3 regions of the Sutcliffiella horikoshii genome follow, and region 1 is predicted to be linked to each of the others. Evidence: riboswitches for the same ligand, from Rfam matches in the RefSeq annotation. Region 1 holds a riboswitch; each other region holds the start of a gene.
What was found. A riboswitch is a leader RNA that binds a small molecule or an ion and turns the genes downstream of it on or off. The one in region 1 is predicted to bind thiamine pyrophosphate.

Region 1 (7,247 bases):
GTGGTTTGTTGGTTTCACTCCCCAAATTGTTGGGGCATTCTGGATTGGGTTTGATAAAGAATCTGCTGACAACGTTCTTCCAATCATCTCTGGTGCGGGAAGCCCTTCAGCGAAAGTCTTCCAACAGGTTGTAAGTGAAGCACTTGAAGGAGAGCCGGTAGAATCGCTCAACCTTCCAGCAAGCTTGCAGAAAAAGAAAGATTTTGCGAAGAAGGAAGAGAAAAAGCAGGCGCAAGAGCAGCAAAGCAAAAAAGAGCAAAAGAAGAAAGATGAAAAGAAAAGAGAAGAGAATAAGAAAAAAGAAAATAAGAAAAAGGAAGAAAAAGAGAAAGAGCGTGGCAAGAAGAAAGACCGAGATGACGATGACTAACAGTAACCACCTTCCCCTAATAAATGAGGAAGGTGGTTTTTATATGTTTAGACCATTCAATTTTGTGATAAAGACTATTAAACCAAAAGTTTAATGGAGGGATTTTGTGACCTATCATAAGACGATGGAGAAACTTTCAAACATGAGATTTACTAAACCAGACAAGGTACTAAGCTTATATTTGCACACCGATCGCAGTCATCCAGACCAGCAAGGTGGCGAATGGAAGATAGCATTGAAGAATGGGTTCAATCGATTAGAGGAATATATAGAAGCTAGCAGTATGGAAGAGTTAAAGAGATTGCGTTCCATTCGTGAGAATGTTGAAAAGTATGTAGAAGGTATGGAACGGAAAATGCCGAGAGGCCTAATCATCTTTGCATCTGCTGATAGCGGACTATGGGAGACTTTTGAATTACAGGTCTCTGTGCCGACCAACTTTTATTGGGAGGAATATCCTGTACTCGATGAGCTTCAAAAAATGTATCAGGCATACCCTTTAACTGGGTTTGTTCTTATGCAACAGAATGAAATCAAAATTCTTACATCAATTTTTGCCCTGTTAGAAGAAAGTGAGTCGATGGAATTTGATTTGGAAATAGATGATTGGAGAATGCATCAAGGTCCATCACATCACAGTTCTAGTATGGGAAGCGGAGCCATTAAAACGGCGAGCCAGGTGGACCATTACGAAGATCGCATCAATGCGAATCAGAAGAGGTGGGTAAAGAGCCTTGGCAGCAAGCTTGATAAAAAGGCAGCGGATAAGCAGTGGGAGAAAATAATATTAGTTGGAGATAAAGGAGAAGCAGAATTGCTGGAAGGATATATGAATAAAAAGGTGGACGCCATTATTCAGAAGAACCTTTTAAACGAAAATGAGAATACTGTATTAGAGAAGTTATTAGCTTAACTTTTGGTAAAGCCCCCTAATCATAAAGGGGGCTTTCATTATGGTCCCTGGAGCTATATAACAGGATATTCCGCTTCATATATTGGTTCTGTGTAGTACGGAGGGCGCGGTCCAATTTTGGGCATGGGCCATTTATTTGGTTGGTAAACCATTTGGACTTTTGTATCCGATTGATTGATTAACAATAGTTTGACTTCAGGGTTAAATTCGTAGCTCAAAAGGATTCACTCCTTAGAAATATTTGATCAAAGTGAGGTTTAGAGAAACATCTCTATTCCTCTATCAAGAAGCCGTAAACTCTCCTCCATTTACATGCAGGACTTGCCCTGTAACGAATCGGGAGTCATCTGATGCGAGATAAACATAAGTGGGGGCTAATTCAAATGGTTGAGCTGCCCGCTTCATGGGGTTATATGCACCAAACACTGCTACTTGATCGGAAGAAAAACTTGCAGGAATTAGTGGTGTCCAAGTTCTTCCAGGTGCGACGGCATTTACGCGGATACCTTGGTCAACGATACTATTGGCAAGCGCACGTGTAAACCCGACATTCGCTGCCTTGGTAGCAGTATAATCAATCAACTGTTTTTCCCCCGCATAAGCGACTACGGAGGCGGTATTAATGATGGAACTGCCGGTTTTTAAGTAAGGCAATGCAGCTCTGGTTGTATAGAAATGGGAATAAATATTCACCTTAAACGTGTCGTCAAACTGTTCATCGGTTATATCAAGCAAACTTAGTTGTTGGAATTGTATTCCCACATGATTCACCAGAATATCCAACTTTCCGAAAGCTTGGATTGTTTGTTCTACAATTGCCACACATTGTTTCTTCTCTCTTAAATCCCCAGGCATAAGGATACATCGTTGCCCCAGCTCTTCAATCCGAGATTTTGTTCGGTTCGCATCTTCATGTTCATCAAGATAGGAGATGGCTAGATCTGCACCTTCTTTTGCATAAGAAATCGCTGTCGCTGCACCTATCCCGCTATCCCCGGCAGTAATGAGTGCAACCTTTCCCTTCAGCTTTCCACTGCCCTTATAATTTGGATTTTCAATAATGGGCTTTGGAACCATATATTTTTCCAAACCAGGCTGCTGTAACTGTCGCTGTTCCGGAAAGTTGATTGGTATTTCTTGATATTTTGTTATTTTTCCATAATTAGGGTATAAGGGGTAGGGCTCTTTTTGTTTATTCGATTCAAACCAATCTTGAAACTGTCTCAGCTCCTCCATATGCCGCTGCTTGTCAAATGAGTCCATATAAAACCTCCTTTAATCTTTCTATGCACAACTACATGTATATTTCAGTGATAACTTGGGTTATGCAATTGTTTTGTTGCTTGTTCTCCATCTCCAGACCGAGAAAAATAGAACCGACAGTCGGTTACGGGCAATTTCTAAAGAAGTTAAACTTATTTTAGATAATGAATAGTGGAGGACAAGTGATGAAAAATATGATTGCCATATTCAAGAAACCGAATTACAGTTTGCTGTTCTGGTCGTCTTTTACGTCGACAATGGGAAGTATCGTTGGTATCGCAGCTCTGATGCTGTATTTGTTGGACAGATATTCAGATCAGCCATTTTATGCAGCATTGACGGAATTAATGTATTCTTTGCCTACACTTGCTGTCTTCTTTCTGGTAGGAGTACTAGCAGATAGAATGGATCGACAGAAGATTGCTGTTTACAGTGATCTGATTTGTGCCATTTTGTCGTTGGCACTTATGGGGGCTATATATATTGATTGGATGCCGCTCGTATTCGGGTTGTTGTTCTTAAGAAGTGCTGTATCGAAATTTTTCCATCCTGCCCAGGCTGCAATCATCCAAGGAATCCTTACAAAGGATGAATATACAGTGGCAGCAGGACTAAATCAGATGACAAGCAGTTTGTTCATGCTGTTTGGCAATGCGTTAGGAATTTTTATCTACTGGACGGTAGGCCTTCAAGGTGCTATATTTGTATGCTTTGTCACTTATATGGTGAGCGCTGTTTTAATTAGGGCTTGTAAATTGGAAGAAGAGGTGGTCCTTCCGAATGGCCGACACAAATGGACGCAACTTAATGTCAGGTTTGTAGCGAATGATTTTAAAGATGGAATGCTTTATATTATAAAAAATCCTTTGTTGGTCTACCTTATCATTGGTTTCTTTGTTTTTGGGATCGTAAACGGGGGGCTTTCCGTCATGCCGGCATATATACTTAAATACAAACTTGCTCCAACAGACTACGAGCAGTTCATGATGGTGATGGGAGTAGTATTTGGCATCTCGGTTTTGATTGGAAGCATTATTGCCTCGATGATGGCGAAGAAGCTGAAACTATATCAAATGGTCATCATTGGTTTGGGTGTCTCTGGTGCTTTTGTCGTGGCTAGTGGATATAGCCCGGATATGTATTACTATTTGGCATTCACTGCTTTAATTGGTCTTGGCCTGCCTTTTGTCAACATTGGAATTGGGGGATGGCTGCCTAGGATTGTAGATCCTAAAATGATGGGCAGGGTACAGGGCTGGATTACGCCATTGATGATGTTGTCTCAGTCTATTACTCTCGGAGTCATTGCGTTGACTTTTCAAAAAATCCTTTCAGTGGAAGGGCTTCACCTTCTTGTAGGCGGCTGCTTATTGTTTGTTGGGGTTTTCTATATGTTCACCTTGCCTAAACACGCTACAGAAGAGGAAGAGTCAGCGGAAGGATTGGAAAATTCCGCTTCTGTGTAAAATTATTCTTTGACAAAATAGAAAAAGCAAATTAACATAGGTATCAGAAATTGCTTTCCGACAACTATATACGAATCTACCACTAGGGGTGCCTTTATAAGGCTGAGATTGAAGTGTGACTTCAAGACTCTTAGAACCTGATCTGGTTAACACCAGCGTAGGGAAGTGGGGTCGAGACACTTTTCATTTAAAAGTTCAGCTGTATTAGTGTATTCACCACCTTCTTTGCGCAAGCGAGGAAGGTGGTTTTTTGCATTTACTAACATTTTTAGGAGGAATGGAGAATGAAATTTTCACAGTTGGTAAGAGAGAAAGCGGATTACATTTGGGAGGCGAGCTTCCATCACCCATTTGTAAAAGGGATAGCAGATGGAACTTTATCATTGGAGTCGTTTAAATATTATGTACTGCAGGATGCCTATTATTTAAGCCATTTTGCAAAAGTTCAAGCATATGCCGGAGCAAAGGCTTTTGATTTACAAACGACAGCAAGACTAGCAGCACATGCACAAGGTACATATGAAGCGGAATTATCCTTGCACGAAAATTTTTCAAAACGCCTTGGGGTGACAGAGGCAGAGAAGGCGGCATTCCAGGCAGCTCCGACCGCACACGCTTATACTTCCCATATGTATCGTGCTGTATTGACCGGTGGGTTGGGAGAAGTGATTGCAGCCCTGCTTCCTTGCTACTGGTTATATTATGAAATTGGTGAGAGATTAAAAGATTGCACTCCAGCGGAACCGATCTATCAAGAATGGATTGCAGCATATGGTGGAGAATGGTTCAAGGAGCTTGTGGAAGAGCAGATCAATAGATTGGATGAATTGGCAGACAAGGCAACCGAGGAAGAGAAAGCCAGAAGGCTTGAATATTTCATCATCAGCAGTCAGTATGAATATTCCTTCTGGGAAATGGCCTACACTTTGGAAAAGTGGCCGGTATCTGAAGCCGCAGTGAAGGCTTAGGGGGAATTAATATGAACAAAGGATTAAAGCTTACAGATATATTGGTGACGGTCATTATTGCATTGGTGTTTGGGGTTGTTTATAAAATTTGGGCCCCGGTTTATAACGTGCTAGCTCCATTCGGATTGCAGCTTCAAGAGCTGACATATGGCATGTGGTTCATTGCTGCAACGGTTGCTTATCTACTGATCAGAAAAGCCGGTGTCGCTTTTCTGGCGGAAGTGGCAGCCGCATCAGGTGAATTCTTGGTAGGGTCTGAATATGGATTGATGGTGTTGATATATGGTGTCGTACAAGGGCTTTTTGCTGAAATGGTATTCATGGCTTTCCGCTATAAGCGGTTTGATGTGCTTGTCGCATCTCTTGCAGGTGCCGCAGCAGGTGTAGGTTCGCTTCTATTGGACCTTTTTAGAGGATACCTGTTTGATTATGTATGGTGGAATGTCACATTGCTAATATCTTTCCGTTTGATCGGAGCGGTCCTTTTAGCGGGAGTACTTGCTTATGTTTTGGTAAAAGCGCTAGAGGCAACGGGAGTCACAAGTCTTTTAAGACCGGTGAGCAAGGAGGATTATGACTCCTTAAGGCAATAGGAGGTAAGAGAATGGAAACAATCATACGATTAGACCATTTAAGACTGAAATATCCAGGTGGCGATAAAATCTTTGAAGACTTATCCTTCGAGATTAGAAAAGGGGAAAAGGTATTGATCCTTGGCCCCTCCGGAAGCGGGAAATCGACTCTTATTCAAGTGTTGGCAGGACTCATTCCCAAAGTGGTGGAAGTGCCGATGATTGTGAAAGAGCAGCTTTTGCCCAATTCATGGGGATATGTCTTCCAAGACCCGGATGCACAGTTTTGTATGCCCTATGTGGATGAAGAACTTGCGTTTTTACTGGAAAACCTCGCCGTTCCAAGAGAGAAGATGGGAAGACGGATTGTAGAAGCCCTTGATTTGGTGGGGTTGGACTTACCGAATTTCCACATGAAAATCCAGCAACTCTCAGGAGGGATGAAGCAGCGGCTTGCCATTGCTTCTGTCCTCGCGATGGAGCCAGATGTACTCTTTTTGGATGAACCGACCGCGTTATTAGATCCAGAAGGTACCAGGGAAGTATGGGATACCATTAAGAAAGTGGCAGATGATAAAACCGTCATCATCGTGGAGCATAAAGTGGAGCAGCTGCTTGATTTTGTGGAAAGGATCATTGTGTTGGATGACGCTGGAAATATAATTGCTGATGGTAAGACGCAAGATGTCTTTAAAACCTCGCTTTCTCATTTAAACCAATATGGAATATGGTACCCAGGTGCTTGGGAGAATTATTTGAAAAACAGAAAACCCTTCTCCATGCTTAACATGGAGGCTGAAACGGTGTTAAAAGTAAACGGTTATTCAGGCTTTCGTGGGAAAGAGAAAAAGATTTATGTGGAGGAAGCGGAAATTCGTAAGGGAGAATGGATTTCCGTGGTAGGGGAAAATGGGGCTGGAAAAAGCACATTGCTGGAATCGTTAATGAAGTTGTTAAAGACAGAAGGAACCCTCGAAATTAATGGGGAAAAGGTCATAAATATCCCCACTGACAAGGTAACTTTCGTTTTCCAGAACCCTGAATTCCAATTTGTAACCAAATCTGTGGAAGCGGAAGTTGCTTATACACTGCGCCTAAAGAAAATGGACGAAGGATTGGTATTGGAAAAGGTAGAGGAAATGCTGAGACTTTTCCAATTGGACCACGTGCGTCATCACCATCCATACCAATTATCCGTTGGCCAAAAGCGCAGGCTGAGCGTAGCGGCTGCTGTCATCCATCAGCCGAGTATTCTTCTATTGGATGAACCGACATTTGGCCAGGACAGTAGAAACACATTTGCCATGCTGGAATGGTTGGAAGCATTAAAGGAAGCAGGCGTCGCTATCTTGATGGTTACACATGATGAGAACATTGTTACCGAGTTTGCTGACACCATTTGGACAGTAAAGGATGGAAACCTTATTGATATGAGGAGTAAGGAGAGATTAAGAGGCAGGGGAGAAAAGGATGCAGTTGGAGCTTTATAAAAATAAATCATGGATGCATGATATTAATCCGAGCTTCAAACTACTAGGGATGGTCCTCCTTTTTATAGGTGTCCTGTTCATTCATAATATCAATATCATGCTGAACTTAACCGGAATTCTATTGTTAGTCTATCTTTTAATGACGGGGCAATCGTATAAACTGAAGCTTCTTTTATTGATTCCATTTGTCTTTTTATTTTTCACA
Region 2 (7,247 bases), 600 kb from region 1:
ATCAGGTTTGGGTATATCTTTGGTGATCCTTCTGTGGATGTCGTTTAGGAGATATAGTCCTCTAAATAAGGTGCCGGTGATGATCGCGAATGCGAGTAAACCGCCTGCCACTGGCCCCATCATGAGTAATACACCTCCTAAAATAATGGTCAAAAAAATGGATAGTAATAAGTACAATGGAAAGCCCCCTTTTATTCTATTTCTCTATATTCTTTAAAAGCTTCTTTTTCGTTATCAATTTGTGTAACTGCAAAAATATCACATAGAAAAAAGCAATATTGAAAAATGGTCCTAGACTGCTTGAACTCCAACCTCCATTTCCGTAGTACACAAACATGTCAGCAGGAAATCCAAAATAGATAATCCCATCGGCATCATGTCTGATGCCAATAATAGGAGTAAATGCAATCCCGATCGCTACCACTAGACTCAGAATGAAAATTACCTTTTTGTGACTCATACCATTCTCCTTCCGTCCAATTGATACGATGCTATCTGTTATAATCATATTACATAATGTTACATTATTACCACTGTTAGTAAGAAAGTTTGGAGGGATTCATTTGGCAGATAAAAATAATACAGAATTGATAACCAATGAAGACATTTGGAATGCGATGATTTCTTTACTGAGCGAATACGAATTTCCTACGGACAATGAAACTGCTAATCAAGCTTTTATGGTCTACCATTACTACTCCGAGCTTGAAAGTGGTGGGCATGAGGGTCTATTTAACTGGTGTTCTATGCATATAGAAGCGTTAGGGGTAGACCGTTATTTTGAAGAATTGGTGCGGGCGCTTAAGGAAATTAACGCAACTGAATATGCTTTAATAGAAGAAAAGTATGGCCTGCAGATGTGGAAGCTTTACCAAGCATTAGAAGCTGGTGAGATACCTGAGGAGGAGTTCTATACTGTTATCGAGAATGCCGACAGCGAATATTGGCAGCTTGACGGTAAATTAGGGGAAGTTTTAGAGGTTTATTTTGTGAAGGTGTATAAGGAATTGGGCTGAGGGGACAGGCACGCCGACCCACGTTTTTGTAATTAAGGGGGGATTTTCATTAAATACTTTTGGATGCTAGTTTCGTTAATTCATATGCCGTTTCTGTTTCACTACTATGAAATTTCGCAGTATCCGGAGAAAACTAATTTTTTGTTCTTAGGGACACTTTTTTTTGCTGGATTGGTTGGTTTCTTATCTATGAAAGTTAAGGTCCGCTTTATTATTTTAGTAAACTTCATTACTACTATTGTTTCCGTTTGGTTGGGGGCGGCGTTTATCACTCCTCCAAATGGGTCTTGGTTTAACCCTATTGGGATGAATTACGCGATTGTATTGACTGGAGTTGTTATTTTAGTGGTAGTGTTTATATTTCGTTCTGTTTTTAAGGTGGTTCTATCGAGGGAGTAGAGAGGCCGGTCTATGAGTTACACGTAGGCAGTGGCGAAGGTAAATTCCTTCGCCACTGTTTTTTAGTTGCTGTCTAATTGTCCAATATACTTTTGAGCTAGTTTTTTCGCTTCTTCTATACCCTCTTCTGTTAGATATACGGATTTCGAACGGTTTCCGCCATGAAGAAAATCCTGTTCGCTTAATTGGTTTAATATATCGAAATCGTATCCTTTCCAACTTCGTCGCATTTCTCCTGGAATATTCTTTTCTTCCCATGATGTTAGGTACAGTAATAAAAGTGTTAACTCCTTGATTCTTTCTTCCATAACTAATCAAATCCTTTTTATTTTTATAACTTAATTGTATCCTTTTTCGAATTGTTGATAAACTATCCTCTCTCTCCATAATGGTCAGTAACGGTACCTATCCCGTTACCGCCACGACTCCGACTCCCCCAAAAATGGGTCGAGGAACCTGTCCCCACAACCTATTTTGTAAAGCATGCTTGACATTTCACCAAATGTAAAGTACGCTTTACTTACAACCGATTGTAAAGCTAGCTTTACAAAAATAATTGAGGTGTGGAAAAGTTGAAAAATCGGATTAAAGATCTGCGCAAAGCTGCGAAGATGACCCAAGAGGACCTAGCCGTAAAGGTAGGCGTCTCGAGACAGTCCATCATTGCGATTGAATCGGGAAAGTACAATCCATCACTTGAACTAGCATATAACATTTCAAAGGTATTCGATTGCATCATTGAAGAGGTCTTTATTTTAGAAGAAGGGGGAGAAGAATAATGGAGGTACAAATTGGTGGGTTGGTAGGATTATATGGAGGAGCTGTGATAGGTATATTAGCTTGGTGGTTTGGCCGCCGTATGGCCAAAAAGCAGCGTGGATTGGATGAACTGCATGACCATATTTGGCAAAAGGCCCGGTCCATTTCTTGGTTCTTCACCCTTGCTTCCATTTATTTATTATTTACGTTGATCATGTTCGGTATGGAGTTAAGGCCCGCCATCGTTCTTGCTGTCATTATGGTTGTTCACATGACGAGCTGGGGATTTACAGGCATGATCTTGTCCATCAATATGAATATGTCGGAGCCGTTGAAGCCCTCTAAAGTCAAATTCGGTATTTTCATTGTGGCCTTGTCCGTTATTTGTTTTGGAATCCTATCTATTACTACCGGCAACTGGTGGTTCCTGCTTGCCAGCGTTCCACCAAACACCATTGGGATTATATTTGCATTGACACCGGACAAAAGCAGTGAAGATTTTTGATGAAAAAGCAATAGTTCTTTGTAGGACATCTATGAAAATGACCATTAAAACCGTGGGGTTCTAATGGTCATTTTATTATTGCTTCATCTACCTTCAAGCTCTCCGCAGCCTAAAGTAATACATCCAAGTCTTTGTGATGAATGTACCGAACACGAGAATACAAAGGAAAAACATAATGGTATTGGTATCATGTAACGTCCACGCCTCTTCTTTTCGAAACAGAAAGCCTATGTTTATGCTGGCGATGAACATATACATTAGAACCATCGGTAGGAAGATCACGGTATAAGAGAAGGCGACTTTCTTTGCTTGCTTGAGCTTGTGCGTTTTGTCGCTGTACAAGGCTGGTGGTGTTTCGCCTTCTTCGTATTCCTTGCTCCAGATGGTCCATTTTTGGATGGCACCCTTGGAGCTGAATATATCCTTCCAACCTGCTTGTCTATGAATCTCGAAATAACTATCATTCGATAGATTTTGGTAGTCTGCGCTGTATTTGATATGTTGTGGCTCGCCTTCTCGGAAATAGAAGGTGGTGCCAAGTTTGCTGACGCGGTGGAGGCGATTTCCTTCTGCTGCGTGTTGCTCTAGCCACTTTTCCAGTTTATCAGGCGAGTACATCCAGCCGAATTTGCGGCGTTTAATGATTAGTCCATCTCGTTTTAGTTGTTTTTCTTCTGCTTTCGTAAGGTTTTTCTTATCTAGGGTGTGTTGGGACGAATATGTTGTTTGGTTCTCTTGTGACAGGGATTTGTTTGTTTTCTTTATTTTCCAAACAGAGTAGATCATAAAAAAGTAGAAAGCGGTACTTAGGGCTGAGCCGGTGTAGGTGATGATCCAGAGTGGACTTTCCACTACTTCCACGTTTCCGTCACTTGCAAAAAAGACGGTGGAGAAGAGGGCTATGTTTACCAGCATTGCACCGGTTATGTAGATGAGTATGGCCATGAATGCATAAAAGATATAGTTGTTTCGTTTGATGATGGCGTCGCGACTTGTGGAAGTAGTCACTTCTGCCTGCGGTTTCTCGTTTGCGATCACATACCACTTGCCACTTTGGGTGACTTTTTCCCAGCCGTCATTGCGCATGGTGTTGGAAAGGGTTGCGGGTTTTATTTTGTCGTAGCCGATTCGGTAGGTTACGTCTTTTGGGTTGCCCTTTTCGAAAGTGAAGCGGCGTTTGAAGCGGTTAAGCTGTGTTAGGTGATAGCCTGCTTTTGCCTGGTCGGTAAGCAATTGTTCGGTTTTCTGTACATCGTAGCTCCATAATGGTTTGATGATTGTTTTCATAGGAATTCCCCCTCGTACTTCAATGCGTTTCCGTGAAGCTCCTTCAATCGCTCGATTTCTGCGGTAATCAGCTCTTTGCCGCTATCGGTGATTTCGTACACCGTTTTCCGCTCGGCATCCGCAAACACGGTGATAACTCCATCCTTTTGCATTTTCGTCAGCGTTCCGTAAATGGTTCCAGAGCCCAGGCGGATACGACCGTTAGAGATTTCTTCGACGTGTTTGATGATTCCATAGCCATGGCGCGGTTCTGTCAATGACAGCAATATGTAGAATGCGGTTTCAGTCATGGGTATGTATTTTTTTATGATTTTGGATAGATCCAATATGGTCACCTCTATCTTTCAAGTGTGTCGCGTTGTGACATATGTCGTAGTTTGACTATATCACGGTGCGACATATTTATGCAAGGGGATTTTGGGTGGAGGGGACAGGCACGGTGGCCCAGTTTTTAGTGGTTTAGCTTTTGTGGATAGCTAGAAGATATTTTAAAATAGCATGCAAAAATGGTTGAGGTTTGTCGAATGGTTTTTAGAACTTTTGTTACAATGATGAATTTCAGTTTCTACAAACGTTTGTTTAATTTTTATTATTCTATGAAAGTACTAAAAAATAAAAAAATGCAGGTAATCATTATGATCACCTGCATTTTTCAAACCTCTCTCATTCAAAAAATTATACTAGCCGGTCATAGGACCTTTACTGTACCCTAATGTTACTAAACTATCTACTAAACTCTAACCCGATCCAAAGCAACAGGCCACTTTTCCTGCGTATAAGCCATTGTCCAAAATTGGTGTTCTAATTGTGTGCTCGTTATAAAATGGTCTCGCATACGTTGTTTTTCTTCTTCACCTGCTGTTGATGCACAAGCATCAATTTTGTCCATGAACACTTGTGTGATCGAAGTCACTTCCTCGTTTCCGTAAAACATGATCCATTCATAAAAAGGATGATCAGGTGTTGGCTTCACTTCTTGAATAAGCTTTTTCCCAATTTCCCAATATGTCCAAGGGCAAGGGGCAAGGGCAGCAAGTGTTTCGCCTAGTGTCCCGTTTGCTGCCGCTTCCATCATATGCCGTGTATAGTGGTGGGCAGTCGGAGCAAGTGGTGCTTTTTGTAATTCCTCATAACGCACGCCAGCTACTTCACAAAAATTATTGTGTGGATGCACCTCAGAATTTAACACAAACCCTATTTGTTGTTGAAAAAATGCCATATCTTCCCGGTCGGTGCATTTAGAAACAGCCAGACCATAAATTCTGCAAAAAGTTGATAGATACTCAAAATCTTGCTCTACATAATGAATAAGTGCCTCTTTTGGTACATTTCCTCCCCCGATCCCTTTTACAAACGGATGTTCAAAAATCGCCTGAAAAATGGGATCTGCCTCTCTTCGTAACTGCTCTGAAAACTTCATGTCGTATTCCTCCTCAAAATTAATTAGGAGAATACCCACCTTTTCCCAAAGAAGAAGCAAGCCTAGCTATTTTAACGAAAAAAGCTCCTCTTCCATGGGAAAGAGGAGCATGAGAATATGTACGTACTAAACTCAATGCACCACTTTCCTCCGCTGGTATCACCCAGATCAGGTTCAAAGGGTCCGTCGCGTAAAGCTCCGTCTCAGCCTATTGGCTCCCCTAGTGGATATTCTATATGAATATATTACAATATATAGTTATTTATTCCAAGCGTTTTATATTTTGAAGACAGGGACCTTGAACTAAGTCGGTCGAAGTACCAGCTGCTACTTGACCCTTAATCAACTTGTCCTTTACGAGGGGTACATTATATTGCCCCCTCGCTTTAACGGACCCAATCATGGCTTCAAAATCACCTTAATACAGTCATCTTCTTTTTTGTTAAATATGTCGTATCCATGCGCTGCCTCATCCAAGGACATTTTATGTGTAATGATTTTGGTCGGATCAAGTTTCCCACTCTTAATTTGATCATACAGGTGTGGCATAAAATGACGAGCTGGGGCCTGTCCCATTCTTATATTGATGTTCCTGGTGAAAAACGGTCCTAGCGGGAACATATTGTACAATCCGCCATACACACCTGTAATCTGTAACGTACCTGCTTTTCGCACGGCTTTGGTGGCAATTTGGATCGGGCCAAGTGTTCCGCCTTGAAGTTTCATTTTTTGCTCGACCCATTCTAGCGGGGACTTTTTCCCGTCCATCCCGACGCAGTCGATGACAACGTCGGCTCCGCCTTTTGTCACTTCCTTGAGGGTTTCGCCCATGTCGTCATATTTGGTGAAATCGAAGACTTCTGTTTGCATGTGTTGCTTGGAGTGCTGTAGCCTGTTGCCAATGTAATCGACGGCGATGACTCGTTTGGCACCTTTTTGCCAGGCGAATTGCTGGGCCATGAGTCCTACAGGTCCGCAGCCTAGGACAATGACCGTGTCTCCCTCTTTCACACCTGCATTCACCACGCTCCAGTAGGCAGTTGGCAAGACGTCCGATAAGAGGAGGAGTGATTCATCCTCCAGCTCGCAGTCCTCCGGGATGACAAATGGGGTAAAGTTGCCAAACGGGACGCGCAGGTATTCTGCCTGTCCGCCAGGATGATTTCCGAATTTTTCGGAGTAGCCGAAATATCCTCCGGAGTCATAGTGCGGGTTGGAGTTATCACATTGACTTTCCAGCTCGTGTTCGCAGTAATGGCATCTTCCGCAAGCGACGGTAAATGGGATGACAACGCGGTCACCCTTTTTCACCTTTGTCACGTCCGGTCCCACTTCCTCCACAATCCCCATTGGTTCGTGCCCGATGATATAGCCGATCGGTAATGGGAAATTCCCTTGGTATAGATGAAGATCCGATCCACAGATGGCAGTCGAAGTTATCCTGATAATGACGTCTTCACGGTCCTGAATTTTTGGTGCTTCTACTTTTTTTACCACTACTGTGTTTTTCCCTTGGTAGGTGACTGCTTTCATGATGTTCTCCTTTTGTTATACATATTTTCCGTAGTCCGGAATAGCGATTGATTCAAAATTTTGTACAAGTTTAGTGAGTCCTTGGGCCAGTTCCTCACCTTCCATGGCCGGCCCATGACCAGTGACGGCAACTTGCGGCTTTAACGCTTCCATTTTTTTCACTGATTCCCATGCCGCGTGCCAATCCGTTGTAAAATACCGCGGCGGCCCGCAGACTTCCTGTTGTTGGACAAGCACTTTATACAGCGAGTCCTGCCTTACTGTGACAAACGCATCCCCTGCGATGAGGGTGCGGTCTGACTCGCGAAACAGAGAGACATGTCCCGGC
Region 3 (7,247 bases), 2.0 Mb from region 1:
TGTCACCATGCTTCCACCTCGAACCTATCTACCTGATCATCTTTCAGGGATCTTACTTACCGAAGTAAAAGGAAATCTCATCTTGAGGGGGGCTTCATGCTTAGATGCTTTCAGCACTTATCCCGTCCGCACGTAGCTACCCAGCTATGCCTTTGGCAAGACAACTGGTACACCAGCGGTGCGTCCATCCCGGTCCTCTCGTACTAAGGACAGCTCCTCTCAAATTTCCTGCGCCCACGACGGATAGGGACCGAACTGTCTCACGACGTTCTGAACCCAGCTCGCGTACCGCTTTAATGGGCGAACAGCCCAACCCTTGGGACCGACTACAGCCCCAGGATGCGATGAGCCGACATCGAGGTGCCAAACCTCCCCGTCGATGTGGACTCTTGGGGGAGATAAGCCTGTTATCCCCGGGGTAGCTTTTATCCGTTGAGCGATGGCCCTTCCATGCGGAACCACCGGATCACTAAGCCCGACTTTCGTCCCTGCTCGACTTGTAGGTCTCGCAGTCAAGCTCCCTTGTGCCTTTACACTCTGCGAATGATTTCCAACCATTCTGAGGGAACCTTTGGGCGCCTCCGTTACTCTTTAGGAGGCGACCGCCCCAGTCAAACTGCCCACCTGACACTGTCTCCCAGCCCGATAAGGGCTGCGGGTTAGAATTTCAATACAGCCAGGGTAGTATCCCACCGACGCCTCCACCGAAGCTAGCGCTCCGGCTTCTCAGGCTCCTACCTATCCTGTACAAGCTGTACCAAAATTCAATATCAGGCTACAGTAAAGCTCCACGGGGTCTTTCCGTCCTGTCGCGGGTAACCTGCATCTTCACAGGTACTATAATTTCACCGAGTCTCTGGTTGAGACAGTGCCCAGATCGTTACGCCTTTCGTGCGGGTCGGAACTTACCCGACAAGGAATTTCGCTACCTTAGGACCGTTATAGTTACGGCCGCCGTTTACTGGGGCTTCGGTTCAAAGCTTCGCTTGCGCTAACCTCTCCCCTTAACCTTCCAGCACCGGGCAGGCGTCAGCCCCTATACTTCGCCTTACGGCTTCGCAGAGACCTGTGTTTTTGCTAAACAGTCGCCTGGGCCTATTCACTGCGGCTCTCTCGGGCTTTAACACCCTAACAGAGCACCCCTTCTCCCGAAGTTACGGGGTCATTTTGCCGAGTTCCTTAACCAGAGTTCTCTCGCTCACCTTAGGATTCTCTCCTCGCCTACCTGTGTCGGTTTGCGGTACGGGCACCATACTCCTCGCTAGAGGCTTTTCTTGGCAGTGTGAAATCAGGAACTTCGGTACTATATTTCCCTCGCTATCACAGCTTAGCCTTAATGAGAAGCGGATTTGCCTACTTCTCAGCCTTACTGCTTAGACGCGCATATCCAACAGCGCGCTTACCCTATCCTTCTGCGTCCCCCCATTGCTCAAACGGAGTGGAGGTGGTACAGGAATATCAACCTGTTATCCATCGCCTACGCCTTTCGGCCTCGGCTTAGGTCCCGACTAACCCTGAGCGGACGAGCCTTCCTCAGGAAACCTTAGGCATTCGGTGGAAGGGATTCTCACCCTTCTTTCGCTACTCATACCGGCATTCTCACTTCTAAGCGCTCCACCAGTCCTTACGGTCTAGCTTCAACGCCCTTAGAACGCTCTCCTACCACTGTTCGTAAGAACAGTCCGCAGCTTCGGTGATACGTTTAGCCCCGGTACATTTTCGGCGCAGAGTCACTCGACCAGTGAGCTATTACGCACTCTTTAAATGGTGGCTGCTTCTAAGCCAACATCCTGGTTGTCTAAGCAACTCCACATCCTTTTCCACTTAACGTATACTTGGGGACCTTAGCTGGCGGTCTGGGCTGTTTCCCTCTTGACTACGGATCTTATCACTCGCAGTCTGACTCCCATGGATAAGTCTTTGGCATTCGGAGTTTGACTGAATTCGGTAATCCGATGAGGACCCCTAGTCCAATCAGTGCTCTACCTCCAAGACTCTAACACATGAGGCTAGCCCTAAAGCTATTTCGGAGAGAACCAGCTATCTCCAGGTTCGATTGGCATTTCACCCCTACCCACACCTCATCCGCTCACTTTTCAACGTGAGTCGGTTCGGGCCTCCATTCAGTGTTACCTGAACTTCACCCTGGACATGGGTAGATCACCTGGTTTCGGGTCTACGACCACGTACTCATGCGCCCTATTCAGACTCGCTTTCGCTACGGCTCCGTCTCATCGACTTAACCTTGCACGGGATCGTAACTCGCCGGTTCATTCTACAAAAGGCACGCTATCACCCATTAACGGGCTCTAACTACTTGTAGGCACACGGTTTCAGGATCTATTTCACTCCCCTTCCGGGGTGCTTTTCACCTTTCCCTCACGGTACTGGTTCACTATCGGTCACTAGGGAGTATTTAGCCTTGGGAGATGGTCCTCCCTGCTTCCGACGGGATTTCTCGTGTCCCGCCGTACTCAGGATCCACTCAGGAGGGAACGAAGTTTCAACTACAGGGTTTTTACCTTCTATGACGGACCTTTCCAGATCGCTTCATTTACCCCGTTCCTTTGTAACTCCATGTTGAGTGTCCTACAACCCCAAGAGGCAAGCCTCTTGGTTTGGGCTAATTCCGTTTCGCTCGCCGCTACTCAGGAAATCGCGTTTGCTTTCTCTTCCTCCGGGTACTAAGATGTTTCAGTTCCCCGGGTCTGCCTTCCATACCCTATGTATTCAGATAAGGATACTGCTCCATTACGAGCAGTGGGTTTCCCCATTCGGAAATCTCCGGATCAAAGCTTACTTACAGCTCCCCGAAGCATATCGGTGTTAGTCCCGTCCTTCATCGGCTCCTAGTGCCAAGGCATCCACCGTGCGCCCTTAATAACTTAACCGTTGACCAATATGGTCATGTGTCGATATCAGCGATGATATCTATAAAGAAAATTACTAAGATGAACGATATTTTGTGAATATCTTGATATTAGTTACATTATCTAGTTTTCAAGGAACAACAGAGATAAATCGAATGATTTATCTGCGACAATTCATAAGAACTGTCATTTTTGAGAGAATGCTCTCTCAAAACTAAACAAAACAACAAGCGTACATTCCTTAGAAAGGAGGTGATCCAGCCGCACCTTCCGATACGGCTACCTTGTTACGACTTCACCCCAATCATCTGTCCCACCTTAGGCGGCTGGCTCCAAAAGGTTACCCCACCGACTTCGGGTGTTACAAACTCTCGTGGTGTGACGGGCGGTGTGTACAAGGCCCGGGAACGTATTCACCGCGGCATGCTGATCCGCGATTACTAGCGATTCCGGCTTCATGCAGGCGAGTTGCAGCCTGCAATCCGAACTGAGAACGGTTTTATGGGATTGGCTCGACCTCGCGGTTTTGCTGCCCTTTGTACCGTCCATTGTAGCACGTGTGTAGCCCAGGTCATAAGGGGCATGATGATTTGACGTCATCCCCACCTTCCTCCGGTTTGTCACCGGCAGTCACCTTAGAGTGCCCAACTGAATGCTGGCAACTAAGATCAAGGGTTGCGCTCGTTGCGGGACTTAACCCAACATCTCACGACACGAGCTGACGACAACCATGCACCACCTGTCACTCTGTCCCCCGAAGGGGAACGTCCTATCTCTAGGAGTGTCAGAGGATGTCAAGACCTGGTAAGGTTCTTCGCGTTGCTTCGAATTAAACCACATGCTCCACCGCTTGTGCGGGCCCCCGTCAATTCCTTTGAGTTTCAGTCTTGCGACCGTACTCCCCAGGCGGAGTGCTTAATGCGTTAGCTGCAGCACTAAAGGGCGGAAACCCTCTAACACTTAGCACTCATCGTTTACGGCGTGGACTACCAGGGTATCTAATCCTGTTTGCTCCCCACGCTTTCGCGCCTCAGTGTCAGTTACAGACCAGAAAGTCGCCTTCGCCACTGGTGTTCCTCCAAATCTCTACGCATTTCACCGCTACACTTGGAATTCCACTTTCCTCTTCTGCACTCAAGTCCCCCAGTTTCCAATGACCCTCCACGGTTGAGCCGTGGGCTTTCACATCAGACTTAAAGGACCACCTGCGCGCGCTTTACGCCCAATAATTCCGGACAACGCTTGCCACCTACGTATTACCGCGGCTGCTGGCACGTAGTTAGCCGTGGCTTTCTGGTTAGGTACCGTCAAGGTGCGAGCAGTTACTCTCGCACTTGTTCTTCCCTAACAACAGAGCTTTACGACCCGAAGGCCTTCATCGCTCACGCGGCGTTGCTCCATCAGACTTTCGTCCATTGTGGAAGATTCCCTACTGCTGCCTCCCGTAGGAGTCTGGGCCGTGTCTCAGTCCCAGTGTGGCCGATCACCCTCTCAGGTCGGCTACGCATCGTTGCCTTGGTGAGCCGTTACCTCACCAACTAGCTAATGCGCCGCGGGCCCATCTGTAAGTGATAGCCGAAACCATCTTTCAATAAAGAACCAGGAGGTTCCTTATATTATCCGGTATTAGCTCCGGTTTCCCGAAGTTATCCCAGTCTTACAGGCAGGTTGCCCACGTGTTACTCACCCGTCCGCCGCTGACCTTTCAAAAGCAAGCTTTTGAAAGGTCCGCTCGACTTGCATGTATTAGGCACGCCGCCAGCGTTCGTCCTGAGCCAGGATCAAACTCTCCAATAAAGAGTCTGAGCTTTTGCTCAAAATTTGCTAGCTTGTGTTACTTAAATCATTTTGCCAGTTCCGTAGAACCGACGTTATGACGCTGTTGTTTTGTTTAGTTTTCAAAGATCATTTTCTTACAAGATTCGCTCAAAAGCGACTTCCTAATCATAACAACTTGTCGTTTTAAAGTCAAGCTGTTTTTTGTTTTTTTGAAGTAGCATTTTCACATCTCATCACTGCCCTCGCAGCGACGAAATTAAATATACCACCTCTACAACTATATTGCAATACTTTTTTTCAATATTTTTGATAGAGGTTCTGTTAATGGAATATACACAACTTACTTCTTCTATTATAGTTTGCTTTTGAAAAAACTTGTCGTTTTCTTGTGGGTTATGTATGATGAAGGAAGACAATTGAATTCTTTTCCACGAGGGGGGCCTTAACGGCTGAGAGTGAACTTGATGTTCTGACCCTTTGAACCTGTTAGTTAGTACTATCGTAGGGATGTGGCGGATTTATTACTTATTTCATTTAAGCAATAAAGGGCCTCCTTTATTGCTTTTTTTATGTTAAGGGGGATATTCATGAAGAAGAATAACACATTATTTCTAGTTGAAGTTGCTATTTTTGGAGCTCTTGCTTACTTACTTGACTTATTGGCCGGGGTTTTATCTTTACAGATATGGCCACAAGGTGGCGCAATAACTATCTCAATGGTACCGGTATTTATCATGGCCTTTCGCTGGGGAATAAAAGGCGGAATATTATCTGGTTTTATTCTTGGTCTACTTCAGATAGTAACAGGTACCTTCTGGGGAATCGATCCAGTTCAAATTTTTCTGGATTATATAGTGGCATTTACTTCTCTAGGTTTTGCAGGAGTTGTAGCGAGTCAAGTTGCGACATCCGCTAAGAGAGATGAGATAAAAAAGCTTGTGATGTATGTAAGTATTGCCTCTTTTATAGGTTGCCTTCTAAGATTCTTGGCTCATTATACTGCTGGAATAATCTACTTTGACTATCTGGCACCAGAAGGGCAACCAGTATGGCTATATTCGTTGCTTTATAACGGCTCATTTATGTTACCGAGTTTTGTAATAGCCACAATCGTGACGGTACTCTTGATTAAAACAGTCCCTCGAATATTTACCTTTAATAATTCCGTTGCTTAAGCTGGCCTCTACGGCCAGCTTTTTTTTACGAGAAATTTACTAGAATGTTCTATTAAAGTCCCTCATACAATCTAGTAATAAGTGAAACAGGAGGATAAGATATGGATCTTGTAAAATACGCAGCATTTATTGTAGCATTACTGACTTCAATTGGCTTATTACTGTTTGCATATTTTGAGGGGTTGCGTATAAGTGATGAAGAAGGAAATGTACGCGGAGAAGGGTTCATTGTGAGCCTTTCACTAGGCATCTTTTTTGCAATGATGGCCACCAGACTCCAATGATTTATACATATAATAGATAAAGCCGACAATGTGTCGGCTTTTAGTTTTCATTTTTTTTACGATTATCTCTTAAGAAATAACCAACACTGAGCATCACAAGCAATCCTCCTGTGAATTGGGTCCATGTTACCATTTCGTTTAATACAAAATAAGCGAGTACTGCTGCACCAATCGGTTCAAATAAAATGCTCATGGAAATGACATTGGTGCTGATATATTTAACAGCCCAATTGAAAAAAGAGTGGCCCAGTAATGTTGGAATGATTGCAAGCATTAAGAACCAAAACCAATCTGTGGAAGAATATCCTGTTAGAGACTCCCCAGTTACTAGTACATAGAAAAGCAAAGTAATGCAACAAATCCCATAAACAATAAATGTATAAGTTATTAAAGACAGCCTTTTTCTGACATCTTGTCCGAACAACAGATATGCTGTCACAAGCGCACAGGCCACCAATGCCAATACATCTCCAAATAAAGCCATTCCGCTAATCTGAAAATCACCCCAACTGATGATTACACTACCGGCTATTGCCATCAATCCGCTTACAATAGCTTTTGTGCTGAGCCTTTCTTGGAAAAACAAATAAGTTCCAATAAACGCAAATAAAGGCTGGAGGGTTACGAGCACTGTTGAACTTGCTACACTGGTATAGTTTAAGGATTCAAACCATAGAATAAAATGAAACGCCAAGAATACACCTGCCAACGCAGAGAAGAGCCAATCCCTCTTCGAAATATCCTTTAATTCCCCAACATATTTATATAGAAATATGGGTAGTAGTAGTATTACGGAGAAAAACAACCGGTAGAAGGCTACCACTCCAGCAGGGGCATCCGCTAATTTCACGAAAATGGCGGATGTGGATACAGTAACTACTCCCACCGCGAGAGCCACGTATGGATTAAACCACTTATTCATTTGCCTTCACCCAAACTGTTAGTATTTTTTAATAACTTTCTAATTTTACAGAATATTGTTATAATTTACTAATAACTATTTTTATATAGAATATCATATCTTTTCTAGTTACAGGAGGGGCCTTATGGAATTGTTCATGGAATATTTTGATGAATACGATTTTATTGTAAAACTTGTTTTTGCTTCAATAGCTGGAATAATAATAGGGTTAGAACGC

Region 2: linked by a shared signal. The riboswitch ahead of tenA (thiaminase II) and the one ahead of tenA (thiaminase II) in region 1 are both predicted to bind thiamine pyrophosphate.
Region 3: linked by a shared signal. The riboswitch ahead of thiT (energy-coupled thiamine transporter ThiT) and the one ahead of tenA (thiaminase II) in region 1 are both predicted to bind thiamine pyrophosphate.

The regions. Positions count from the first base shown of each region.
Region 1 covers NZ_CP082918.1:1,149,332-1,156,578, forward strand. Annotated here, with positions in the region: gene K7887_RS05950 (transglycosylase domain-containing protein) at 1-370, shown strand, start outside; gene K7887_RS05955 (VLRF1 family aeRF1-type release factor) at 477-1,283, shown strand; gene K7887_RS05960 (SDR family oxidoreductase) at 1,566-2,546, opposite strand; gene K7887_RS05965 (MFS transporter) at 2,732-4,012, shown strand; TPP riboswitch at 4,087-4,193, shown strand; gene tenA (thiaminase II) at 4,297-4,980, shown strand; gene K7887_RS05975 (ECF transporter S component) at 4,992-5,573, shown strand; gene K7887_RS05980 (ABC transporter ATP-binding protein) at 5,585-7,042, shown strand; gene K7887_RS05985 (energy-coupling factor transporter transmembrane component T family protein) at 7,023-7,247, shown strand, end outside.
Region 2 covers NZ_CP082918.1:547,362-554,608, reverse strand. Annotated here, with positions in the region: gene K7887_RS03015 (hypothetical protein) at 1-177, opposite strand, end outside; gene K7887_RS03010 (hypothetical protein) at 197-460, opposite strand; gene K7887_RS03005 (DMP19 family protein) at 564-1,016, shown strand; gene K7887_RS03000 (DUF6429 family protein) at 1,478-1,723, opposite strand; gene K7887_RS02995 (helix-turn-helix transcriptional regulator) at 1,988-2,194, shown strand; gene K7887_RS02990 (hypothetical protein) at 2,194-2,679, shown strand; gene K7887_RS02985 (DUF2812 domain-containing protein) at 2,773-3,966, opposite strand; gene K7887_RS02980 (PadR family transcriptional regulator) at 3,963-4,256, opposite strand; gene tenA (thiaminase II) at 4,697-5,386, opposite strand; TPP riboswitch at 5,515-5,618, opposite strand; gene K7887_RS02970 (zinc-dependent alcohol dehydrogenase) at 5,786-6,919, opposite strand; gene K7887_RS02965 (MBL fold metallo-hydrolase) at 6,935-7,247, opposite strand, start outside.
Region 3 covers NZ_CP082918.1:3,442,333-3,449,579, forward strand. Annotated here, with positions in the region: rRNA gene K7887_RS17670 (23S ribosomal RNA) at 1-2,891, opposite strand, end outside; rRNA gene K7887_RS17675 (16S ribosomal RNA) at 3,116-4,667, opposite strand; TPP riboswitch at 5,073-5,174, shown strand; gene thiT (energy-coupled thiamine transporter ThiT) at 5,237-5,824, shown strand; gene K7887_RS17685 (hypothetical protein) at 5,926-6,108, shown strand; gene K7887_RS17690 (DMT family transporter) at 6,149-7,030, opposite strand; gene K7887_RS17695 (MgtC/SapB family protein) at 7,155-7,247, shown strand, end outside.